DNA from 2 places in the Massilia sp. S19_KUP03_FR1 genome. Region 2 is predicted to be linked to the other one. Evidence: predicted binding sites of a transcription regulator. Region 2 holds the regulator's gene; the other holds the start of a gene.
What was found. Region 2 encodes FliA, which starts transcription of late flagellar genes. Its sites were predicted from a motif close to CTAAAGTTTNNNNNNNNNNNGCCGNTA; they were not measured.
Positions count from the first base shown of each region.

Region 1: the regulator FliA is predicted to act here: its motif matches at 3,903-3,929, upstream of V6M87_RS02350 (flagellar protein FliT).

Region 1 covers NZ_JAQQPS010000002.1:128,007-138,045, reverse strand. The annotation lists gene V6M87_RS02370 (c-type cytochrome) at 1-229, opposite strand, end outside; gene V6M87_RS02365 (c-type cytochrome) at 307-1,152, shown strand; gene V6M87_RS02360 (class I SAM-dependent methyltransferase) at 1,149-1,763, opposite strand; gene V6M87_RS02355 (M13 family metallopeptidase) at 1,764-3,806, opposite strand; gene V6M87_RS02350 (flagellar protein FliT) at 3,977-4,261, shown strand; gene V6M87_RS02345 (SDR family oxidoreductase) at 4,608-5,597, opposite strand; gene V6M87_RS02340 (FimV/HubP-related protein) at 5,682-6,650, opposite strand; gene fumC (class II fumarate hydratase) at 6,760-8,154, shown strand; gene V6M87_RS02330 (RNA-binding S4 domain-containing protein) at 8,211-8,423, shown strand; gene V6M87_RS02325 (DUF883 family protein) at 8,509-8,790, shown strand; gene V6M87_RS02320 (YjfB family protein) at 8,806-9,006, opposite strand; gene mobB (molybdopterin-guanine dinucleotide biosynthesis protein B) at 9,084-9,635, opposite strand; gene V6M87_RS02310 (general secretion pathway protein GspB) at 9,622-10,039, opposite strand, start outside.
Region 2 covers NZ_JAQQPS010000018.1:109,685-119,723, reverse strand. The annotation lists gene V6M87_RS19705 (DUF5672 family protein) at 1-26, opposite strand, end outside; gene motD (flagellar motor protein MotD) at 104-856, opposite strand; gene V6M87_RS19695 (flagellar motor protein) at 864-1,610, opposite strand; gene V6M87_RS19690 (RNA polymerase sigma factor FliA) at 1,592-2,323, opposite strand; gene V6M87_RS19685 (MinD/ParA family ATP-binding protein) at 2,340-3,161, opposite strand; gene flhF (flagellar biosynthesis protein FlhF) at 3,154-4,473, opposite strand; gene flhA (flagellar biosynthesis protein FlhA) at 4,837-6,957, opposite strand; gene flhB (flagellar biosynthesis protein FlhB) at 6,954-8,132, opposite strand; gene rfbC (dTDP-4-dehydrorhamnose 3,5-epimerase) at 8,277-8,828, opposite strand; gene rfbA (glucose-1-phosphate thymidylyltransferase RfbA) at 8,837-9,715, opposite strand; gene rfbD (dTDP-4-dehydrorhamnose reductase) at 9,727-10,039, opposite strand, start outside.

The sequences.
Region 1 (10,039 bases), on a different contig from region 2:
TCGGGATGCTGCCGGCAATGTAGCTGCGCCGGCCGAAGGCGGCAAGCGTGGGGCCGGTGCGGCCCTGGGCGGCGGGGATCGCGGGAATCGTGTGGCAGGCCCCGCACTGGAACTGGTCGACCAGGCGTGCGCCGACGACGGCGTCGCCGTGCACGGCGGGCGGCGCCGGTTCGCGCCGGCTGCAGGCCGACAGCGCCAGCAAAATCGAAAAAACAAGAAGGCTGCGCACGCTAGGCTTTTGCTGGAAATGGATGACTCGCTATACTACAAGAATAATAACTTATCACTTTTTCAACAGAACACTGCATGCGTAAAACCACCCGCCTCATCGTCAAGACCATCTGCGCCACCATTGCCGTGGGCGGTGTGCTGGGCGCGCTCGGCGGCGCCATGTTTGCGAAGGCGGGTTGGTACAATATCGGCGCCCTCGCCCCGCACTGGCAGTTCGCCTACACCTTCCTCGAATACGGCATGCATGAATCGGTGCGCCATCACGCCAGCGCCGTGGTGGCGCCGGCGCCGCCGGATGCCGCCTCGCTGCGCGCCGGCGCCGCGCTGTACAAGGCCAATTGCGTCGCCTGTCACGGCGGACCGGGCGTGCCGATGGCCAATTTTGCCAAGAGCATGCAGCCGTCACCAGGGCCGCTGGTGGATGCGGCGCGCCGGTGGTCGGCGCCCGAGATGTACTGGATCGTGCAGCAGGGGATCAAGACCAGCGGCATGCCGGCGTGGAAATACCATATGAGCGATGCGCAGATCTGGCAGGTGGTGGGATTTTTGTCCCACCTGCCCCGCCTCAGCCCGCAACAGTTTGCCGTGTTCGACGCGGGCGTGACGGCCGCGCCCATGCCGGACGGGCCGGCGCTGCTGGCCGGCGACGCCCTGCGCGGGAAGACGGCGCTGGGCCAGTATGCGTGCCAGTCGTGCCACCTGATTCCCGGGGTGACCGGATCGAAAACCTATGTGGGACCGCAGCTCGCCAGCTTCGGCCGGCAGAACAAGATCGCGGGACAGCTGGTCAATTCGCAGGCGAACCTGGTGCGCTGGATTACCGATCCGAAGGGCGTCGATCCGGCCACCGCCATGCCGGACCTGGACGTGGCGCAGCAGGACGCGGTGGATATGGCGGCGTATCTGGCGACCTTGAACTAAGCTTTGCGCCAGACACTGGCAAGCCACGGCTGCTGCTCGCGCGGCACGCCCGGCGGACGATAGTAGTGTTCTACCTCGACAAAACCTGCAGCTTCGACGAAGCGCTTCCAGCTGGCGTAGTCGTGATAACTGCCGTAGCGCCCGCCCGACCAGCCTTCCTGGTTATCCCCGCGCGGATTGGAACTGAACAGCACCCCGCCCGGCTTCAAGGTCGCACACAGCTGCGCCAGCACGGTCGGCAACATCGCCCGCGGCACGTGAAACAGGCTGGCGTTAGCGAACACGCCGTCGAAGCGCGCGGCCGCCAAGTCGAGGTGCAGGAAAGACTGGTGCCACACCGTGCAGCCGGAAAATGCGCGCGCCATCGCCACGAATTCGGCGGCGCCATCAAGCCCCACCGCCACGTGCCCCAGACGTGTAAAAGTGGCCAGGTCGCGCCCGGGGCCGCAGCCCAGGTCGAGGATGGTGAACGGCGCCGGCGTCGTGATGGCGCGCAGCAAAGCGTCGATGTTCTGGCTGACGTCGTGGTCGCGCGTGCCGGCAAAAAATCCGGCCGCGTTGCTGTCGTAGTCGGCCAGGGTGCTGCTGGCGATGGCGTCGAGCTCGTCCATTTACCAGACCTGCACGCGTTGTTCCGGCGCCAGGTAAAGCGACTGGCCCGGCTGGACATCGAAGGCACTGTACCAGGCGTCGAGGTTGCGCACGGTGGCGGCGCGGTACATGGCCGGGGCGTGGCCGTCGGTGAGTACGCCGCGGCGCAGCGACGGCTCGCGGAACTTGCTGCGCCACGCCTGCGCGAAACCGAGGAAGAAGTCACGGTCGGCGTCGGCGCCGCCTGTTGCACTGGCCTTGAAGGCATCGTAGGCCGCCGCCAGCCCGGCCAGGTCGGCCAGGTTTTCGGACAGGGTCAGTTGACCGTTCACCGCCAGGTCGGGAAACGGTTTGTAGGCACCGTACTGCGCGACCAGCTTGCCCAAAGCCGTTTGAAAATGTTCCAGGTCTGACTTGGTCCACCAGTCGCGCAGGTGGCCTTCGGCGTCGAACTGGGCGCCCTGGTCATCGAAGCTATGGCTGATTTCGTGGCCAATGATGGCGCCGATGGCGCCGTAATTGGCCGCGTCCGACGCTTTCGGGTCGTAGAACGGCGCTTGCAGGATGGCGGCCGGAAAGTTCAGCGCATTTTGCAGCGGCAGGTTAACGGCATTGACCAGTTGCGGCGGCATGGTCCAGTCGGTGCGGTTCGGTTTACTGTGCAGCAGCGCGATTTCATTCGCGTAGTGGAATTCCTCGGCGCGCACGGCATTGCCGAAGGCGTCGATCGGCGACACCGTCAGGCCGGTATAGGTTTTCCAGTGCTCGGGATAGCCGACACCCACGTACAGCGTGCGCAGCTTTTCCTTCGCCTGCGCACGGGTGGCGGGCGCCATCCAGTCGAGCTTGTCGATGCGCTGACCGAAGGCGGCAACGATATTGGCCACCATCTTTTGTAGCGCCACCTTGTTGGCGGCCGGGAAGTAGCGGGCCACGTAGATTTTGCCGACGGCGTCGTCGAGCGCGCCGTTGGTGGCGGCCAGCGCCCGTTTCCAGCGCAAGGACTGCTGCGGCGCGCCGGAGAGGGTTTTGCCGTTGAACGCGAAATGCTGGTCGACAAACGCTTGCGGCAGGGTCGCGGCGTGGTGGTTGATGAGGTGGAAGGCAAGATAGTCCTTCCAGGCCGGGACGTCGGGATTGGCCAGCAGCGCGGCCGCGCCCGTCATCGCGCTCGGGTGCCAGACGCCAAAACTGGCCTGGTCCTGCAACTTGGCGGCGGCAAACAATGCCTTCCAGTCCACGCCCGGCGCCTTCGATGCAAAATCGGCCAGGGTCCAGGTGTTGTTCGATTTCTGGATATCGTTCGACTCGTCGCGCGGCGCGTGGGTGTTGGCAATTGCCATCTCCAGCGCGAACACACGGGCGGCGCGCTTGTCCGGCTCGGACAAGCCGGCCAGTTTCAGCATGGCGGCAATATGCGCCTGGTAAGCCGTGCGCAGCGCCGCCATGCGCGGGCTGGCATCGAGGAAGTAAGCGCGATCGGGCATGCCCAGGCCGCCCTGCAGGAGGTAGGCGTGGTTGCGGGTGCTGTCGGACAGCCCTTGCGCGACCCACAGCCCGAACAGGTTTTCGGTATAAAAATTGGTGTTGTTGAGCGGGTCGACATTGGCGCGTACCGATTCGCCCAGCGCGCGCGTGAGGGTGGCCTTGTCCTTGATGGCGTCGATTTTCGCCAGCAGCGGCTTGAGCGGGCCGGTGCCATTGCTTTCGATCGCCTTCTGGTTCATGAAGGCGCTGTAGTAATTGGTCACCATGCGCGCTTCGCCGGTGGTTTTGCTATCTTTGGCCAGGTCTTCGATCAGCTTGACGATGCGCGCGTTGGTTTCGTCGGCCAGCGCACCCATCGCGCCCCAGCTGCCGCGGTCGGCGGGGATGGCCGTCTTGTTCAGCCATTCAGTGTTGGCAAACATGAAAAAATCGTCGCCGGGCAGGACGGCCGCCGCTGGCTCTGCCACGGGGGCGGCACTGGCCTGACCAACCGCGTGGGCCGGGGCAAGCGCCAGTGTCAAGCCACACAGGGCAATGGTGAGAGCGGTTTTCAATGGCGTCCAGCTGGTCTTCATGGGGTCCCTTGTTAAAAAAGCACGGTACGAAATGTCGCCGTATTTTAGCGCTAGCCGGTCCCACAAAAAAATAATTGAAATTATTTTTAAAAAACCCTCAAGTTTCGGCACGCCCTTCCGTTACCGGAGGACAAGCGGTCATCCGTTCGCATTTTTACCTGGTAAAAGCCATGACATCAAACGAAGTCCTCGCCATGTACGAAACCCTTGCCGGCCTTACGGCAAAGATGTCGGTCGCCGCGCAAGCAAACGACCGGGACGGCCTGTCCCGGATGGAAAACCAGTGCGACGGGGTTAAAAGCGCTGCCGCAAGCGGCATCCCGACCCTGGACGGCGCCGCACGCCAGCGCAAAATTGCGCTGATCAAGCAGATCATGGCCAACGACCGCGCGATCCGCGCCAGCACCGAGCCGTGGATGAGCAAAGTCGACGCCATCATGAGCGGCGCGCACTAACTAACGAATATGCAGACATAAAAAAAAGCGCCTTGGCGCTTTTTTTTCGTTCCATAATTCGGGAGGGCGAGCACCAGGTATCTCCTGGCGTCGCCTCGTGCCGGTTGCACCCGGCGTCCCGCACCGCTGCTGGTGCAAGGACTGCTTCCGGAGCCAGGCGTTTGTTCAACGACTATCGGCAAATCGCGCCACACTATCGGTGGTGGCTGCGGGCCGATCCTGTTCCGTCCATGGCTAGACTAAACCACTGGTCTAGACAACCATGAAATCGAGTATAGCGCAAACCAAATAACTTTTGGTGCAAGTTTTAAGTTTGAAGTAGTTTATTTTTTAATCATGTTCCGGTTTACGGCACACCCTTCCCGCCCGAGGCGCCGAACACCTGGCCGGTCGAGTAGCTTGCTTCATCGGATGCCAGCAAGACGTACACGCCGGCCAGCTCGGCCGGCTGGCCGGGACGCTTCATCGGGGTCTCGACGCCGAATTTGGCCAGCGCGTCGGGCGGCTGGCCGCCGGTCACCTGCAGCGGCGTCCAGAACGGTCCCGGCGCCACCGCATTGACGCGAATCCCTTTCGATGCCAGCTGCTTGGCCAGGCCCTTGGTGAAAATCATGATGGCGCCCTTGGACGAGGCGTAGTCGATGATGTTCTCGCCCGGGTCGTAGGCATTCACGGACGCGGTGTTGATAATGGCCGCGCCTTCCTTGAGGTGCGGTACGGCCGCCTTGGTGATCCAGAACATGGCGTAGACGTTGGTCTTGAACACGTCGTCGAACTGCTGCGTCGTGATATCGAGGATCGATTCCTGCGACGCCTGGCGGGCCGCATTGTTGACCAGGATATCCAGTCCGCCGAGTTGCCTGACAGCGTCTTCGACCAGCTTTTTGCAGAATGCTTCGCTGCGGATGTCGCCGGGAATGGCGACCGCCTTGCGCCCTTCCGCGCGAATCAGCGCGACCACTTCGCGCGCATCGGGTTCCTCGGCCGGCAAATAATTGATGGCCACGTCGGCGCCCTCGCGCGCGTACGCGATGGCGGCCGCGCGCCCGATGCCGGAGTCGCCACCGGTGATCAGGGCCTTGCGTCCGCGCAGCCGGCCCGAGCCCTTGTAGCTGGTCTCGCCATGGTCGGGGCGGGGATTCATCTTGCTGGTCAGGCCCGGCCACGGTTGCTGCTGCACGGGAAACGGCGGTTTCGGATAATTTTTGGGTGCGGCCGGGGCGGCAGCGGCAGCGGCTGGCGCCTGGGCCTGGGCGGTGCTGGCGGCGCTGACAAGCAAGCCACCAGCGAGGCCGCCGAGGGCCACGCGGCGGGAACGGTTCGGTTGGTCATCCATCGGGCAGGTTCTCCAGGTAAGTTAATAAAACTAATTTACGAGGAGTTAAGAAACGCGTCCGTTAAATAGCGAACGCGTGCGCGGCTACGCTTCTTCCAGCACCGGTTCGGCCTTCGCCGCTTTGCCGGGCCGCAGCCGCTTCTTGATGCCATCCAGGAAACCGGGCGACTTCGGCCCGGCGGGTGCATCCGGCGCCGTCTTGCCGCGGCGACGGCGCAGCAGCAGGAACACGATGGCGCCGATGGCCGCCAGCGCCACCAGCGCGGCGACGCCGATCCACAGCCACGGCGTGGCCGACGGCGCGCGCACCACTGGCTTGGGCTTCTTCGGTGTGACCAGGACCGCGACCGGCGCCGGCGCCGGCTTGATCGTGGCAATCGGCGCCACGGGCGCTGGCTCGGCCGGCACCAGCGTGGCCTGCAACAGCTTGATCTTGTCTTCCAGGCCGACCAGCTTCGCTTGCAGGGCCACATTCTTTTTGTCGAGGATGGCGCAGGCGCTGTTCGATGCCGAGGCCTTGCACGCGCCCGGCGGCGCGGGGCGCAGCGAGGCCGGCAAACTGGTGCTCACGCGAGCCAGATGCAGTGGCAGCGGCGGGGCGGGCGGCGCCACGGCTGGCACCGGTGCTGAAACAGGCGCCGGCGCCAGGGGTGGGGCGACTGCAATTGGCGGCGGCGGTGGCGGCGCCGGGCGCGGATCGGGGGTCAGCCACAAGGTCGCCAGCCGCACGTCCTTCTGCGCGCCCTGCCCCAGTTCGAGGAACAGCAGCAGCATCTCGGTATCCACGGGCCGGCTCGACACCACGTGCACGAACTGTTTGCCATCCTTGCGCAGCACCGACAGCGTCAATGTCGACAGCAGCGCTGGCACGCTCACGCTGGCGCCGCGGTACACGTCCGCACTGGCGACGCGCACGTGTACCGGGGCGGCCGGATCGTCTAGACCGGACAATTCGATGTCGGCCACCAGCGCCTGGCCGCGCCAGGAGCTGACGCGCGGCTCGCCCAGCTCGGCAGCGCCGGCGCACACGGCCAGCATTGAAGAGATCAGCAACAGGGAAATGTGGCGGTATGCCATATGAATGGAAGAATTTATAGCCTAAGCGTAATTAACGGACGTTGGAGTAAACTCTTTAGCTCTTCCCCACAAAAATGAGGCTGCAATGGACCACCGGATTGAAAAAGACAGTTTTGGACCGATCGACGTGCCGAGCGACAAATTGTGGGGGGCCCAGACCCAGCGTTCGCTGCACCACTTCGCCATTTCCACCGAGCGCATGGCGCCGGAGCTGATCGCCGCCATGGCCCAGTGCAAGCGCGCCGCCGCCGCTGTCAACCGCTCGCTGGGCAAGCTGTCGAAAGAAAAGGCCGACGCCATCATGCAGGCCGCCGAGGAAGTCCTGGAAGGCAAGCACGCCGGCGAATTTCCGCTGGCGGTCTGGCAAACCGGCTCGGGCACCCAGAGCAATATGAACATCAACGAAGTGCTGGCCAACCGCGGGTCGGAGTTGATGGGCGGCGAGCGTGGCGAAGGGCGCAAGCTGCACCCGAACGACGACGTCAACCTGGGCCAGTCGTCGAACGACATGTTCCCCACCGCTATGCACGTGGCGGCGGCGCTGGCGGTGGCGAAATCGGTGTTGCCGGCCCTGGCCCACCTGCGCGGCACGCTCGACCAGAAGGCGCGCGCCTTTGCCGACATCGTCAAAATTGGCCGCACCCACCTGCAGGACGCCACCCCGCTGACGCTGGGCCAGGAGTTTTCCGGCTACGTCGCGCAGCTTGAATTTTCCGAGCACGCCATCAAGGCGTCGCTGCCCGGCCTGCTGCTGCTGGCCGCCGGCGGCACCGCGGTCGGCACCGGCCTGAATGCCCATCCCGATTTCGCGCCGCGCATCGCCGCCGAACTGTCCTCGCGCACCATGCTCTCGTTTAAAACGGCGCCCAACAAGTTCGCCGCGCTGGCCGGGCACGACGCCCTGGTGGCCGCACACGGCGCCTTCAAAACGCTGGCGGCGGCGCTAATGAAAATTGCCAACGACGTGCGCTGGATGGCATCCGGCCCGCGCTCCGGCCTGGGTGAAATCACCATTCCCGAAAACGAGCCGGGCAGCTCGATCATGCCGGGCAAGGTCAATCCGACCCAATGCGAAGCGCTGACCATGCTGTGCTGCCAGGTGTTCGGCAACGATGTCGCGCTGACCTTTGGTGGCGCCTCGGGCAATTTCGAGCTGAATGTGTTCAAGCCGATGATTGCGCACAATTTCCTGCAAAGCGCGCGCCTGCTGGCCGATGGCATGACCTCGTTCGATCACCATTGCGCCGAGGGAATCGAACCGAACCGCAAGCGCATCGGCGAGTTGATGGCGCAGTCGCTGATGCTGGTGACTGCGCTGGCGCCGCACATCGGGTATGATCGCGCCGCGCAAATTGCCAAAACGGCGCAGCACGATGGCAGCACGCTGCGCCAGGCGGCGCTGGCGTCCGGCTTCGTCGACGAGCAGCAATTCGACAGCTGGATCGTGCCGATGGACATGACGCACCCGCACCCGGGCTGAGCGTCCGGTTGACATAAAATCAACCGTACGCCGGCCCTTCATCTTTTGAGGATATGATGCAAAAAACACAATTTGAGCTCGCCGGCGAGTTCGTCGAACTGAACCAGCTATTGAAACTGGTGGGGCTGTGCGACAGTGGCGGCGCCGGCAAGAACATGGTGGCAAGCGGTGTCGTCAAGGTCGACGGCAAGCAGGAAATGCGCAAGACCGCCAAGATCCGCAGCGGCCAGGTGGTGAAGGTGGGGGATGTGCAGATTCAGGTAGCATAGCAAGGTCGGCATTGTGCGATCCCAAGGGAGCACGGTTGGCCTTGTCACTATTTTATGATGGACCAACCGCCCCAAGGTGCAGGCAATGAATATCGAAACTACCCAGCTGACGCAGGAACGCCTGATTGGCGACCTGCGCCTCGTCATTGAAAATGCCGAGCAGTTACTAAAAAACACGAACCAATACACCAGCGACATCTACCAGGCTGCACGGGCCAGGCTGTTGCTGGCGCTCGATGCCGCCCACGCCGAACTGGCGCGGGTGGAAGACGCTGCACTGACGCGCATGATCGAGGCCACGCACGCGGCCAACCTCGCGTACGCCGACCAGTCCGGTGAAGCGCGCTTGTTGCGCGCCTTCCGCTAAGGTTTTACGAAGGTGTTACGCGGTCGTATTGATCGTGTTGCCCAGATGCGAAGGCAAGTTCTGCGCGCCCGGCATCGGGGTCACCAGGCCCAGCAGCTGTTCGGCGGTCGACGCCTGGATGTCTTGCGCCTTCTTCAACACGGTCAGGCCGACTTCGTTCTTGGTACCGGTTTCGGCAATACTGGTCGACAATCTTGCAATGCTCATTGCATCCATGGCGCTTCTCCGAGAAGGGGGTGTTCCTTTTTAACGGTTGAATCGGGCCAAACTTGAGCCGGGCGTGCAACGATTATTCACACCAGGTAGCTAGCAATCCAGGCCAGCACCTGCTCAGGACGGTTCAGATCCAGCCAGATCACGGAAGCGGCCACGCCTTCAGGACGCGCGATATCCGACGCTACCGCGACGATGTTCGCGTCATCGGGGTACAGTGCGGGCTTGCCCACCGACGGCCGATACACTTCCAGCTTCGGCAGCGGCTCCCATTTATAGCCTTCGACCAGGGTCAAATCGGCGGGCGACAGGCGCGCCAGGTGCTCGGCCAGCGACGGCTCGGGCGCCCCGCGCAATTCCTGCATGATGGCAACCCGGTACGGCGACGCAATCATGACTTCGGCCGCGCCGGCCATGCGCAGGCGCGCGCTGTCCTTGCGCGGCGGTTCGAGCTCGATATCGTGGTGGCTGTGCTTGATGATGTTCACGCGCAGGCCCTGCCCCGCCAACTGTTCCACCAGCCAGGTCAGCAGCGTGGTCTTGCCGCTGCCGGACGTGCCGATCACGCCCAGCACGGGCGTGGTGAACGCGGGCAGCGCCGTCACCGGCGTGGGTTGCTTAAAAACTGACACGATAGCGGGTGCCGCGGAAGTTCAATACCGCGCCTTTCGGGAGTAATTTTTCCAGCATCAGGCCGGGGGCGATTTCTTCGCCTTCATGGCGCAGGATTTTGTCGACCAGCACCAGCCGGTCGGCAGCGTTGTCGGAATACATATAGCCACCAAAGGCGACGCGCGGCAATTGCTGCTGGATGTCGGCCGGGAGGTCCTTGGCGTAGCGAACCGTGTCTTCCAGCGCAGCCGGGGCTGGCGCGGCGATGGGTGCTTTGACAAGGACCGGCGCATCGACCTTGCGCGGGCGCGGTGTCGGCGTCGGTGCCGCAGGCGCGACGGGCGCGGGCGCCACCACTGGCGCCGGCACAGGCGCGGCGATCGGTGCTAACGCCGGTGCCACCACGGGTGCCACCACCGGCGCC
Region 2 (10,039 bases):
TGGAGGTGCGGTTTTGGCGGGGTCAAGGCGGGTGCTCTGCTTTACTGTCGAGCCCGAAATTTTACCCCGCCCAAAATGGATCAAACGTTAAGCCAGGTAAAGGTCAGCGCGTTGGCAATTCCGTGGTCGCGTCGGGCAGCGCCGAGAGGATGGTGACCGCCACGCGCCGGTTGCGGGCGCGCCCTTCCGGCGTGTTGTTGGACGCCACCGGCAAATTGGCGCCGTGACCGACTGCCGTCAACCGCGCCGGCGCCATGCCGCTGTCGATGAACAGGCGCACCACGCTGCTGGCGCGCACGGCCGACAATTCCCAGTTCGACGGGAACAGCGGATTGGCAATCGGCACGTCATCGGTATGCCCCTCGACCTGGACGGCGTGCGGGTCATTTTTCAGCAAAATCGCCACCGCGCTGAGCGCCTCGCTCGAGGCATCGGTCAGGGTCGCGTCGCCCGGCGCGAACAGCACGCTGGCATTGATTTCGACGCTCACGCCGCGGCTGTTCTGGGTGACGCGCACCTTGCCCTCCTTCACCAACGGGCCGAGCGTGGCAGTCAGGTCGCGCGCCAGCATGGTCAGCCGATCTTTCTCGCGGCGCATGGCCTCGGCACGTTTGCGCGCCACGATGTTCGGCAGGCTGAAGGGCTGTTCGACCGTGGTGACCGGCGTCGTGGCCGCGCCGCGTCCGCCAAACGCGTCGCCCAATGCGTCCGACAGCACCTTGTACTTGCCGACGTTGACCACCGAGATAGCGTACATGACCACGAAAAACGCGAACAGCAGGGTCATGAAATCGGCATACGAAATCAGCCAGCGTTCGTGATTTTCGGAATCTTCCTGGTAGCGTTTGCGCGCCATGCCAAACTCAGGCGCGTGCCAGCAGGCTGGCCACGCGTTCATCGACGACGCGGGTATGGTCGCCGGTGGCCAGGTCGTGGAACACGTCGGCCAGGATGTCGTACTGGGCCACCTGCTCGGCCACGATGCCTTTGAGTTTATTCCCGACCGGGAAGAAGAACAGGTTGGCGAGGCCCACGCCGTAGATGGTCGAGACGAACGCGACGGCAATGCCGGCGCCCAGGCGCGACGGGTCGCTGAGGTTTTCCATCACGTGGATCAGGCCAAGTACTGCGCCGAGGATGCCGATGGTCGGCGCGTAGCCGGCGGCCGATTCCCAGATGCGCGCAGCCTGGCGCTGGCTGAATTCGTAGGATGTGATCTCGGTTTCGAGCAGGCTGCGCAGGCGCTCCGGTGCAATCCCGTCGACCACCAGGCGCAGGCCTTTCTGGACGAACAGGTCGGGCGTCATTTTCTGGTATTGCTCGAGCTGCAGCAGGCCGTCGCGGCGGGCGGTCAGGCTCCACAGCGCGATCTGGCGCGAGTACAGCTGGCGCTGGCTGGCGGGCGGAAAAAACACCCAGCGCAGCATGCGCATGCCGCGCACAAACGTGGCCGCTTCAGTTTGCAGCAGCACGGCGCCAAAGGTGCCGACCACGACAATGGCAAACGCGGCCGGCTGGATCAGCGACGCGAATTTGCCGCCATCGAGGCTGTGTCCGACGAACAGGCCGGCCAGCGCCAGCCCCAGTCCAATTATGCTCGCCCAGTCCACAGCTGCTCCTTGAGTGCGGCGCGCAGCCTGGCGACAGCCTGGGTGTGCAATTGCGACACCCGTGATTCGGACACGCCCATCACGGCGCCGATTTCTTTCAGGTTCAATTCTTCTTCGTAGTACAGGCCCATCAGGATTTTTTCGCGCGGCGGCAGGTTGTCGATGGCGTTAATGATCGCCTGGCGGAAGTCGGTTTCGAGCAGCGCGCGCAGTGGGTCTTCGTCGTCGATGGAGTAGCGGTCGAGGAAACTGCCGTCGTCGTCTTCGCCCTTGAAATCTTCGTAGTAGACCAGCTGGTGGCCGCCGCTGTCGCCCAATAAATCCTGGTAGTCGCCCAGCGACATTTTCATCGACTTGGCGACTTCGGTTTCGGTGGGCGGGCGCCCCAGTTTTTGCTGCAGCGAGCTCATCGCCGTTTCGATCTTGCGCATGTTCTGGCGCGTGCTGCGCGGCAGCCAGTCGCTGTTGCGCAGTTCGTCGAGCATGGCGCCGCGGATGCGCAGCACGGCATAGGTTTCGAACTGGGCCCCGTGGGTTTCTTCGTAGCGCGAGATGGCGTCGAACAGGCCGATCATGCCGGCTTGAATGAGATCGTCGACCTCCACGCTAGGGGGAAGCTTGGCCTTCATGTGATGGGCGAGGCGCTTGACCAACGGCATATGCTGCGTCAGCAAGAGTTCCTTGTCCGTCTTCTTCCCTTTTGCTGTGTACATGCGTTAGCTATTTTTCTTATAAACCAAAATGGGCACTGCCTCCTGCCGGAATGGCAAAACGGCCGGCCAACTGGCGAAACGCGACCGAGGCACCCGCCAGCGGAAACGCATCGACCACTGCGCGGCCCAGGCGCGCGGCGCGTTGCAGGTACTCGTCGGCTGGTACCGACCCCATCGAACTGAGCTGCACCGCCAGGTAGCGCGTTGCTGCAGTAGCCATATTATCGTATACCACCTTGGCTTCGGCTTCGGATGCGCCGGTGACCAGAATACCGAACGGGCGGCGCCCCAATTGTTGCGACAAACGCTTCACCAGCGAGTACGCCGCGGTGATCGAGGCGGCGTTGCACGATACCTGCACCACGATCTCGGAATTGTCCATGATCGGCAGGGGAAACGTATCATCGCTGCCGAATTCGCCGTCAACGATGCAGATGCCGGCCTGCTTGACCAGCACATCGAAGGTCTTGGCCAGGCGACGCGTATCTTCCTGCCCCAGGTACTCGCCCTGGCCGCGCGCGCGGCGCACCATGCTGGCAACCTGGAACCCTTGCGGCGCCTGGTGAATCACCTGGTTCAGCGCACATTCCTGGCGCGCCACTTGCAGCAGCGAGCCACCCTGGTCGACGCCAAGGCGCTGGGCCACGCCGTATTCATGGGCGCAGGCGTCGACAATCATGACGTCGTTGCCGGCCCGGGCCAGCGAGGCGCCCAGGTTGACCAGCATGGCGCCCTTGTCGTCTTCAGGCGTGGCGGAAAGAAAGGTCACGATGCGTGGCTTGGGGCCAGCCAGCATCCGGCGCAGGCCCTCGGCCTGGTCGAAATCGAAATTACCCAAAGGACACCTCGCCCAGTTTGCGGCCAGCGCTGGTGCCAGCCATCAGAAGCGGCAGGTCGGCATCGCTGATCTCGGCCTGGCGGCCGCTGCGAAAGGCGCGGTCGACCAGCATCGCGCGGTCCGGCAGGTGCAGGTCTTCCGGCACGCGCTGGCCGGTCGAGATGTAATGCAGATTCAGTTTCTGGCGGATCACGACATCGAGCACGTTGCCGAGCGATGCGGCTTCGTCGAGCTTGGTCATGATGCAACCGGCCAGGCCGCTGCCTTGATAGGCGCGCACCACTTCGTTAAGCGTTTCGTTGGTCGAGGTCGAGTTCAGGCACAGCAGGCGTTTTACGTCGGCGCCGGTCTCGCTCAGCATGGCCACTTGCTGCGTCACCATCTGGTCGCGCTGCGAGACGCCGACGGTGTCGATCAATACCGTGTGTTTATTGCGCAGTTCTTTCAGGGCGATGCGCAGGTCGGCTTCATCCTTGACCGAGTGCACCATCACGCCGAGGATCTTGCCGTAGATGCGCAGCTGCTCGTGGCCGCCGATACGATAGGCATCGGTGGTGATCAGGGCCAGCTTTTCCGGGCCATGGCGCATCACGCAGCGCGCCGCCAGTTTGGCAGTGGTGGTGGTCTTGCCGACGCCGGTCGGGCCCACCAGGGCGAACACGCCGCCCTTGTTGAGCATGTCGTCTTCGTCGGCCATCGTGGTCAGATTGCGTTGCAGCACGGTCTTAATCCAGCGCAGAGAATCCGCTTCGTCTTTGCCGGCAGGCAATTTCTCGACGAGGTAGCGAGCCAGCGTGGCCGAGAAACCGGCGGCCAGCAATTCGCGCAGCACGCCCGCTTTCTGCGGTTCGCGCTGCTGGGTGGCGCCCCAGGACAATTCCGCCAGTTGCGATTCCATCTGGCCGCGCATGGCGCGAATTTCCTTCATCATGCCGGACATGTCGGCGGCGGCCGAGCTCTTGGCCTGGGCGATGGCGGCCGACATCATCGACGTCATGGCAGCCATGTCGAAGGCGGGTTGTTCGATCTGTGGCTGTGCTTGGGCAACCCTGCGGTTGGCGTAGGACTGCGGCGCGGGCGCTGCAACCGGCGCCGGCTCCTGCAAATGCTGCAGCATTGGCCGCGGTGCATCCATGCCCGATTCGGCGGAGGGCGACGCCATCGAGGCGACGTCATCGTTGGCCAGGGCCAGGATTTCGACGATGCCGTCGACCGGACGATTCGACAGGATCACCGCATCCGGGCCGAGGGCTTCGCGGACTTTGCGCAGTGCGTCGCGTGAAGTGGCTGCTGTGAATTTCTTGACGTTCATTTTATTGTCCCATTACCGCCGTTGAGGTATAGGACATATTATTAACGATGCCGCGCGGAAACCATCGGGGGATAAAGAGGGGGAAAGGGGTGTATATCGGGGTTGTGGGATTTGACGGCGGGCGTCGGTGCTCGCCTGGGAACCTGGCGAGTGCGTGCGCAGTATGGGTACCGGCCTGCGCCGGTATGACGGTTTTCAAGCCGGTATGACGGTTTTCAAGATGACGGCGAACGGTGGCGCTATCGCGTCGCTCGCTTTCACCACCGCCCTCCAAACCGTCATCCCGGCGCAGGCCGGGACCCATAACCCCTGTCAGAAACCGCGACGCTGGCTTACCCGAACACGCATCGCAGGCGCGAGCAGTTACCCCGGCGCACCAACAAGCGACGTCACCCGAATCGTTTTCGATTCCGGAATCTCTGCGTGCGACAACACCTTCAACTGCGGCAACGCGCGGCGCAGGAAGCGCGCCAACAAGGTCCGCAACTGCGCCGGCACCAGCAGCACCGGCGTCAGTCCCAGCGCCTCCTGCTGCTGCGCCGCATTGCTGGCCGACTGTGCAATCGTATCGGCCAGGCCCGGCTCGATGCCGGCCCCATCGCCGCCATTTCCCAGTGCCTGCAACAGCAAGCGCTCGAGCCTGTTATCGAGCGTCATCACGGACAGTTCATTGGTGCCCGGGAACAGCTGCTGCACGATCGCACGGCCCAGCGCGACCCGCACCACGGCGGTCAGGTCGGACGGATCGGCATTCTGGTGCGCATGTTCCGACAGCGACTCGATGATGGTGCGCATATCGCGGATGTGCACGCCTTCGACGAGCAAATTCTGCAGCACTTTTTGCAAGGTCGACAGGCTGACGACTTTCGGTACCAGATCCTCCACCAGCTTCGGCGTTTCCTTGGTCAGGTGATCGAGCAAGGCCTGCACTTCCAGGCGGCCCAGCAACTCGGCCGCGTGGGTGGTGATCAGGTGGTTCAGGTGGGTAGCCACCACGGTACCCGCATCGACCACCGTAAAACCCATGCTTTGCGCCTGGTCGCGCAGGCTTGCGTCGATCCAGGTGGCGGGCAGGCCGAACGCCGGATCAGTGGTCACCAGGCCCGGCAAGGTGCCGATCGCCATGCCCGGGTTGATTGCCAGGAACTGGCCGCTGAGCGCTTCGCCGCTGCCTACTTCGACGCCTTTGAGCGTGATGCGGTAGGCCGACGGTTTCAGCTCCAGGTTGTCGCGGATGTGCACCGGTGGCGCCAGGAAGCCGACTTCCTGTGCGAATTTCTTGCGAATACCCTTGATGCGTTTGAGCAGCTCACCACCCTGCCCTTTGTCGACCAGCGGAATGAGGCGGTAGCCGACTTCCAGGCCCAGGGTATCGACTGGCTGGATGTCTTGCCAGCTGGCTTCTTCCTGCTCCGGCGAGGTGGTCGCGGCGGGATCGGCGGCGCCGCCCGCGGCCGGGCTTCCGCCCAGCGCGGCGGTTTCGCGGATGATCCGGGCTTTCTTCGAGACCAGATAGGCCGAGCCTGCCAACAAGCTGGCCAACAAAATGAACACCATGTTCGGCATCCCCGGGATCAAGCCCATGCCGCCGATGATGGCGGCCGTGATGTACAGCACTTCCGGCTTGGCGAACAGCTGGCCCACCAGCTGGGCGCCGATGTCCTGGTCACTGGCCACGCGCGAGACCACCATACCGGCTGCGGTCGAGATGATCAGCGAAGGAATCTGCGCCACCAGACCGTCACCGATGGCCAGCAGGGTGTAGTTCTTCAGCGCATCGGCAAAGCCCATGTCGTGCTGCACCACGCCGACGATCAGGCCGCCGACGATGTTGATGACGGTAACCATGATGCCGGCCACCGCATCGCCCCGCACATACTTCGAGGCACCGTCCATGGCGCCGTAGAACTCGGCTTCCTGGGCAGTTTCGGAACGGCGTTTTTTGGCTTCCGCTTCGCCGATCAGGCCGGCGTTCAGGTCGGCGTCGATGGCCATTTGTTTACCCGGCATCGCATCCAGCGCGAAACGGGCGCCCACTTCGGCGATCCGGCCCGCACCCTTGGTGACGACCGTGAAGTTAATGATCGTCAAAATGATAAACACGACGATACCGACCGTAAAATTGCCGCCAATGAGGAAGTGGCCGAAGGCCTCGATGACCTTACCGGCCGCAGCAGTACCAGTGTGGCCTTCGGTCAGCACCACGCGGGTGGAGGCAACGTTGAGCGACAGGCGCAGCATTGTCGACACCAGCAAAATCGCCGGGAACGCCATGAAGTCGAGCGGTTTGACCGTGTACAGCGCGGTCAGCAGCACGATCACCGACAGCGCGATATTGAAGCTGAAGAACACGTCCAGCACGAAGGCAGGCAGCGGCAGGATCATCATCGACAACAGCAGGATGATGATAATTGGCGCGGCTGCGGCGTTGCCGCCCTTGCTTGCCATCTCAGTCAGCCAGGCGGGCAATCGGATGCTGTTCATTGTGCTGGTCCAGTACTGTTGTCTTTGGGTTTCTGCGAAGCCGGATTGTGCGGATCGAGCTCAGGCGGCACGGCCAGTTTGGTCGGACGGTCCGGATAATTGCCGCCGGCCGCTTTATAGGTGCGCAGCTGGAACACATACGCCAGCACTTCGGCCACGGCTGCGTACAGCGCTTCCGGGATTTCGTCGCCAATTTCCGTGTGCTTGTGCAGGGCACGGGCCAACGCCGGGGCTTCCAGCAGCGCCACCTTGTTTTCTTTCGCCAGTGCGCGGATCTTGGCCGCCACTTCATCGGAACCCTTGGCCACGACGCGCGGGGCGCCACCCTGGCCATCGGTGTACTTCAAGGCAACCGCGTAGTGCGTCGGGTTGGTGACCACCACGTCGGCGGTCGGCACGTCGGCCATCATGCGGCGCTTGGACATTTCGCGCTGCATCTGGCGCACTTTGGCTTTCATCTGCGGGTTGCCGTCCGACTCTTTCGCTTCCTGGATCACTTCCTGGCGCGTCATTTTGAGTTTGTCGGCGTAGTGCCACATTTGATACGGGCCGTCGATCGCGGCGATCAGGCCGAGTCCGCCAACCATGAACAGGAAGGCGGTACCGACCAGGTTGCCCACGTGGACACTGCCGGCCAACAAGGGCTCGACGGTCAGGGCCAGCACGGCGTCCTTTTCGCTCATCACGACGAACCAGGCCACCACGCTCACCACCAGGGTCTTGGCGAGCGCCTTGAACAGTTCGACCAGGGAGTTCTTGGACACCATATTGCCCAGTCCCTTGAGCGGGTTGAGCTTGCCGAAGTTGGGCATGAAGGAATTGGCGCTGAACAGCCAGCCACCGACCAGCAGCGGCGACGCCAGCGCGACCACCATGATGGCAAAGGCCAGCGGCAGGCAGGCGATGAGCACGCTGCCGATGTCAGTGGCAACGCGGTTGATGAGAACGTCGGAGTTGTAAATTTGCTCACGGTCGAGCGAGAGGCCCGAGACCAGCGTGGCCGACAATTGCCGCACCAGCGAGCCGCCAAATACCCACAGGCCAACGCCGGAGGTCATCAGGACAGTGAATGTCGCCAGTTCACGCGAGCGCGGAACGTCACCCTCTCTACGCGCATCGTCGATGCGCTTCTGTGACGCGGGTTCGGTCTTTTCTGCGTCGCTTTCGTCGGACATCCGGCTCTCCATGTGACCGCCGCACAGAAGGTGCGGCAGGATCAGGAGACATTATGCAAGATATTGCCGTATGGCTATCCTTGAAGCAGGCATGCAAAGCGGGCTTTAATTGCCCGCTTGCGCCCGCTTGCTGATGATTACTTATCAGTCGAACAAGTCTGCTTCAGCCAGCAGCTTGGCCGCTGCATCCTTGGCCGCCAGTTGCGGCTCGAAATCGAACGGCCAGTCGATGCCGAGCGCCGGATCGTTCCACAACAGGCTGCGCTCATGCGCCGGATACCAGTAGTCGGTGGTTTTATACAAAAACTGCGCGGTTTCACTGAGCACCACGAAGCCGTGCGCAAAACCCGGCGGCACCCACAGTTGCCGGTTGTTTTCTGCGCTCAGTCGCACGCCGACACTCTTGCCGAACGTAGGCGAGGACTTGCGCAAGTCCACCGCCACATCAAACACGTCGCCATCGATCACGCGTACCAGTTTTCCCTGCGGATGCTGGATCTGGTAATGCAGGCCGCGCAGCACGCCGCGCGCCGACTTGCTGTGGTTGTCCTGCACGAAAGCGACGTCCAGGCCAGTCGCGTCGGCAAATTCGCGTGCGTTAAAACTTTCATAAAAAAAGCCGCGTGCGTCGCCGAAGACTTTCGGCTCAAGAACCAGGACTTCGGGCAGCGCGGTCGGGGTAACGGTGTACGGCATTCAAAGGCTCACTTCAACAGGTTCAACAAATATTGGCCGTAGCCGTTCTTGGCCAGCGGCACGGCCAGCTTCTGCAGTGCAGCAGCGTCGATCCAGCCTTGGTGATAGGCGATTTCTTCAGGACAAGCCACTTGCAGACCCTGGCGCCGCTGCAGCGTGGCAATGAAGCTGGATGCTTCCAGCAGGCTATCGTGGGTACCCGTGTCGAGCCAGGCAAAACCGCGGCCCATGATTTCAACGTTCAGCTTGCCCTGTTCCAGGTAGACCTTGTTGACGTCGGTAATTTCGAGCTCTCCGCGCGCGGACGGCTTGATGTTGGCGGCAATGTCGCACACCTTTTCGTCATAAAAATACAGACCGGTGACGGCGTAGCTGGACTTTGGCGCGCTGGGCTTTTCTTCGATGCTGGTGGCGCGCATCTGCGCGTCGAAATCGACCACGCCATAGCGTTCCGGATCCTGCACGTGATAGGCGAACACCGTCGAACCTTCAGTGCGGTCGTTGGCGCTGGCCAGTTGCTTGACCAGATCGTGGCCATAGAAAATGTTATCGCCCAGCACCAGCGCGCTCGGCTTGTTATCGACAAAATCCTTGCCGATGACGAAAGCCTGCGCCAGGCCGTCCGGGCTTGGCTGCACGGCGTAGGTGATGTTCATGCCCCACTGGCTGCCGTCGCCCAGCAAATCGGCGAAACGGGGCGTGTCTTGCGGCGTGCTGATCAACAGCACATCGCGGATACCACTCAGCATCAGCGTGCTCAGCGGGTAGTACACCATCGGCTTGTCGTACACCGGCATCAGCTGTTTGCTGACGGCCTGGGTAACGGGATACAAGCGGGTACCGGAGCCGCCGGCGAGGATAATGCCCTTGCGTTGATTAGTCGACATTGAGTTTCTCTCTAGAAAATTTGTTGCAGCACGTGGCGCACACTTTGCCGCCAGTGCGGCAGATGAAGACCGAAGGTCGCCTGGAAATAACTTGTATCGAGCCGCGAATTGGCCGGGCGCGCGGCCGGCGTCGGATAAGCCGCCGTTGCCAGCGGGACCACCGCATCGGGCCCCAGCTTCAGCGGCTTGCCGGCGGCAATCGCTTCGGCGATGACGAACCTGGCGTAGTCGTACCACGTGGTGGCGCCAGCGCCAGTGACGTGATACGTGCCGAAGGCCAGCTCGCCCTCCACCTGCAGGTAGTCGCGTACCAGGTGGGCGGTG